2 regions of the Mucilaginibacter sp. P5_A6 genome follow, and region 2 is predicted to be linked to the other one. Evidence: riboswitches for the same ligand, from Rfam matches in the RefSeq annotation. Region 2 holds a riboswitch; the other holds the start of a gene.
What was found. Region 2 has a riboswitch for cobalamin ahead of metE (5-methyltetrahydropteroyltriglutamate--homocysteine S-methyltransferase). Riboswitches for the same ligand answer to the same signal wherever they lie in the genome.
Positions count from the first base shown of each region.

Region 1: another riboswitch for cobalamin. It lies ahead of AC1DO4_RS18745 (TonB-dependent receptor plug domain-containing protein); the one in region 2 lies ahead of metE (5-methyltetrahydropteroyltriglutamate--homocysteine S-methyltransferase).

Region 1 covers NZ_JBFUKZ010000019.1:12,390-14,799, reverse strand. The annotation lists gene AC1DO4_RS18745 (TonB-dependent receptor plug domain-containing protein) at 1-1,202, opposite strand, end outside; cobalamin riboswitch at 1,325-1,524, opposite strand; gene AC1DO4_RS18740 (serine hydrolase) at 1,570-2,410, shown strand, end outside.
Region 2 covers NZ_JBFUKZ010000009.1:145,684-148,093, forward strand. The annotation lists gene metE (5-methyltetrahydropteroyltriglutamate--homocysteine S-methyltransferase) at 1-1,169, opposite strand, end outside; cobalamin riboswitch at 1,339-1,540, opposite strand; gene AC1DO4_RS12465 (dioxygenase family protein) at 1,841-2,410, shown strand, end outside.

The DNA of each region.
Region 1 (2,410 bases), on a different contig from region 2:
CTGCCGCCCAGTTCCATATGGAAAATGTTTGATTTAAAAAATAACGAGGTGTAAACGCTGGTAATGCTGCTATGTGCCGTATCCGAGTTTATAATACTTGGACCAGGATGATACCCTGCTTGTTCAAACGAGCTATACTGGTCGGTATTGCTGTATTTATAGTTCGCGCCGCCCGTAATGTCAAAATATTTGCCCAAATTATAATTCAACACAGCTTCTAAATTGCTTATGCGGCCGGTGTTTTTTGTTAACTGGTTGGTTTCGTTATTATCGGGTGGCAGGTTTTTAAAGTTGTTACGAACTGTATTTTGGCTGGCATTAAACACCAATGTCCCCTTTGGTAATTTCACTTTAGCCCCTAAACCACCAAATATAAATGTATTGTTGTAGGTGTAGTTGTTATCATTTACAAAAGCGCCATAAGGCAGATTACCTGTGTTATAGCTGCCCTGAAAATTACCGTTCAGGCTAAATTTCTCAGAAATATATTGGTTGATGTTAACGCTGGCCGAACGCTGGTGGAAACCATCTTTTTTAAATCCGGCTTTGTTTGTAGTATCGGTAGCGGCCGCAAAACCCTTTGAATCCGTATTAGATAGGTTAACGGTAATCCCGGTATGGTTTATTACCCCGGTCAACCCKGCCGATTCCTGGAAGGTGTTATAACTGCCGCCCGTTAATTGCAAATTGCCTTTTAAGCCCTGTCCTTGCGGATGTTTGGTGATAATATTGATCACACCGGCCACAGCATCAGATCCGTAAAGTGTCGACCCGCTTCCTTTTAATATTTCAATTCTTTCAACCTGGTTTAACGGGAAAGCATTAAGATCATAACTACCATCAATTGAGCTTGCGTTGTTAACCGGGAAACCATCTACTAATATTAAAGTATTACCCGATGATGCGCCGCGTAAAAAAACCGATGTGCTGATGCCGGGCGCGTTTTGAGCGCCAGAGAAAGTTATTCCGGCAACGGTATTCAATAACTGGGGTAAAGTTTTGCCTTGCGAACGGTTGATCTGCTCTGCCGATATTACGGTAACTACCCTACCTATATCGGTTAATTTTTTAGGTGAGCGGGTGGCAGTAACTACCACGTCATTTAATAACCGGGTGGTATCCTGCGCAAACGCGGCGGTGTTGCATAAACCCACCTGCAATAAACCTAATCCTAAAACAATTTTAAAGTACTTTTTTTTCATGTATTTGCTATAGCGTTAAATAATAATGCAGTTTAAATAGCACAACACAGACAGGACAAAATGAAAATACACTACTAAAAGAAGAGCATTCACATCCAGGCTTCAATCCACGAAAGCTATGAATAATTTATAATGCTCTGGCAGGTCTTCTGACTTACTCCCCTTTTGTTCTGTCTTCCCTCCGTTTTTATCAGAAGTGACTTTAAGAATGAACTATGGTTATGGAGCTTACAGCTGCGGGACAGTTCCGGATTTACACCGTATTCCCTTTTAATTCTTTGATAATATCCTATCAAAGAAACCTAAAGCGGTGCAAAAGTACAACAACTATTAATAACCACAACTAAACATCTGTATATTTATGCTGATGAAAACGTATTGCACTTTGTTATTTTTGATGATAATTGGTTTAATAAGCTTTGCCCAGCAACCCGATACACTTTTCCTAAAAAAACTTTTACAAGCTCAGCCCGAACTGTTTAATGGCATACTCAATCATCCAACCCAAAACGAAGTCCAGATTCTTTACACAAAAATTGATCGGGACAAAAACAACATCCCTCATTTTAAATCATACAGCTACCGGCTTAACCCTAACCGGTATTTTTACCCGGCAAGTACCGTAAAACTGCCAACAGCTATTTTCAYGCTCGAGAAATTGAATGAGTTGAAAATTAAAGGCTTAACAAAACAATCTGTAATGATAACCGATAGTGCCTTTGCCGGGCAAACTAAAGTTAAATCGGATACTTCATCTGCAAACGGACTTCCATCAATTGAAAACTACATCAAAAAAATCCTGCTGGTAAGTGATAATGATGCCTACAACAGGCTGTATGAATTTGTTGGCCGCGAGGAGATCAATAAAAAACTTAAAAAGTATAATTTAAACCATACCCGTATCATTGGCAGGCTTGCCATTGGCGATACCGGGGAAGGCACTAAACATACCAATCCGGTTGATTTTTATAATGATGCTCAATTGGTTTATCACAAACCGGCGCTTTATGATAGCAACGAATATCCTATGAAGTTAGAAAACTTGATACAAGGTAAGGGCTACCTGGATAAGGATGATAAACTGGTAATGCAGCCGTTCAGCTTTGCCGAAAAGAACGTTTACACCATCACCGACCAGCAGATGATATTAAAACGACTTCTTTTTCCAGAAGTTTTCCCTAAAACACAGCGTTTTAACTTAACCGCTG
Region 2 (2,410 bases):
TTGCGGCTGGAGGTAGCACGCAAGTTATTGTGCAGCAATTCGTTATCGCCGTCAATAATAAGGGCCAGCTCATTAACTTCATTCAGTTTCTGTTTGGCAAAGGCCATCCAGTTTTTTATTTCGGGAATGATGGCGGTTTCCAGGTCAAGATCAAATGGTGTATGCAGTAACGAAGAGCTTGGCGCTATCATCACCCTATCTTTCCCCAATACGGCAATTGCTTTTTTAATATGCGTTAGTGAGCGCACATAGTCGTTTTTCCAGATGTTGCGGCCATCTACAACACCCAACGAAAGGCTAAGCTTATCGGGTATCAGCGAAAGCACTTTGTACAGCTGATCCGGCGCACGCACCAAATCAACATGAATGGCGCTTACCGGCAAAGTTACAGCCAGTTCGGTATTCTCGTGCAGGCTTTCAAAATAGGTAGTAAGCAGCACTTTAATATCCGGGCAGTTTTTGCTGATCTCCATATAAGCATAGGCATAAGCTTCTTTTTCTTTTGGGCTGAGATCAAGCGCCAGGAAAGGCTCATCTATCTGTACCCATTCGGCGCCATAGCTTTTCAGCCTTTTTAATACCTCGATGTAAACAGGCACCAGTTTTTTAACCAGGTCGATCTTATCAAAACCGGGTTGTTTTTCTTTACCTAATAAAAGATAGGATACCGGGCCGATCAATACCGGTTTTGGTATGTTGCGGGTATGTTGTTTGGCAAGTATAAACTCATCAAACACCTTTTCGCTAAAGAGCCTGAATTGCTGGTTCTGTACAAACTCCGGTACAATGTAATGGTAATTGGTATCAAACCATTTGGTCATTTCCATGGCGGTAACATCAAGGCCATCTTTTTGATAACCGCGGGCCATGGCAAAATACAGGTCGATCTCGGTATTGGCTTTGTTTTGGGTTAAAACCGGGGTATAACGCTCGGGGATATTGCCCAGCATCAGCGAGGTATCCAGCACCTGGTCATAAAAGCTGAAATCGTTGCAGGGGATAAGGTCGATACCGGTATCAACCTGGGTTTGCCAGTTTTGCAAACGGAGCGTGCGGGCAACGGCAAAAAGATCATCACGGCTGATTTTACCTGCCCAGTACTGTTCACTGGCCTTTTTGAGTTCACGGTGGGCACCTACACGAGGATACCCTAAATTGTTTTTGAGCATACGCATAAAACTTTTTTGGTTAAACATTAATTTGAATTAATGCTCCTTACGGTTTTCGGTATGCTTTCGGAGGAAATGGTAATAAAAGGCAAAAGCGTAACGTACAGGCATACGAGGGCCATGTAGGTCATTCTTTTTTCTTTGACTACTGCTTCATTACGCGAAAGCATTGTCTTTATACATTGGGGCAAGTATCCTGGCTTGTAACATTGTTGCCGTCCTTCTCAACCGTCAACCGACGATCAATGGACATTGTTAAAGGCAACAACCTTTTATGTTACTTACAGTTGCGCGACAGCCCGTGATTTACACACGGTTCCTTATTAATCCCTGTGCTTTAAACACCGGGAACCACTCTGCAGAAAAAAAGTAAAGAACTTTATTGGGCGTAAAGATGGGAATAAATGTGCAGATTTCAGATTACAAATGCGCAGATGATGTTTTTGATTTGAAAATTTGGGGATTTGAAAATTTGAAAATGGTTTATGATTTCTTATTTCAATCACAGGACGATTAACCAGCCACGATATTTACGTTTATCCAGAAAGAATAACTCATTCATCGACACAATCACACCACTAACCGACACTTCATAAGTTTCCTTAACCGCTACAATTACTTTTGATCAACAATCAACAGAACTTATATCATACCCCTAAATAAATAAAATCATGGAACGCAAAAACTTTTTAAAAAGCCTGATGATAGGCGCGGTATCAACATCAGTATTGGTTGAGGCCTGCAAAAAGGAATCTACAACTACTACAACCAGCAGCACATCCGGCACAAGTTCATCATCAAGCAGTTCATCCGGGTCAAGCTCCAGCTCAGGCACTTGCAGCGTTATTGAAAGTGAAACCGAAGGTCCGTTTCCTACCAAAAGCCCGGCATCATATGTTCGCAGCGATATTACCAGCGACCGTACCGGTTATAAGATGACTGTTAAAATTACCATCAACAATAGTAATAACAGCTGTAATGCGCTTTCTGGTGCTTTGGTTGATATATGGCACTGCGATAAAGAGGGCAATTACTCTGAATACGGTGGCAGCGGAATGCAAACCACAGACTACACTGCAGTTCACTTTTTACGCGGCAGACAAACTACCGATTCAAACGGGCTGGTAACATTTACTTCAATTTTCCCGGGATGGTATTCGGGCAGGGCCACGCATATCCATGTGCATGTTTACAACTCGGCAGGCACGTCATTAAAAGTAACCCAGATAGCTTTCCCCGAA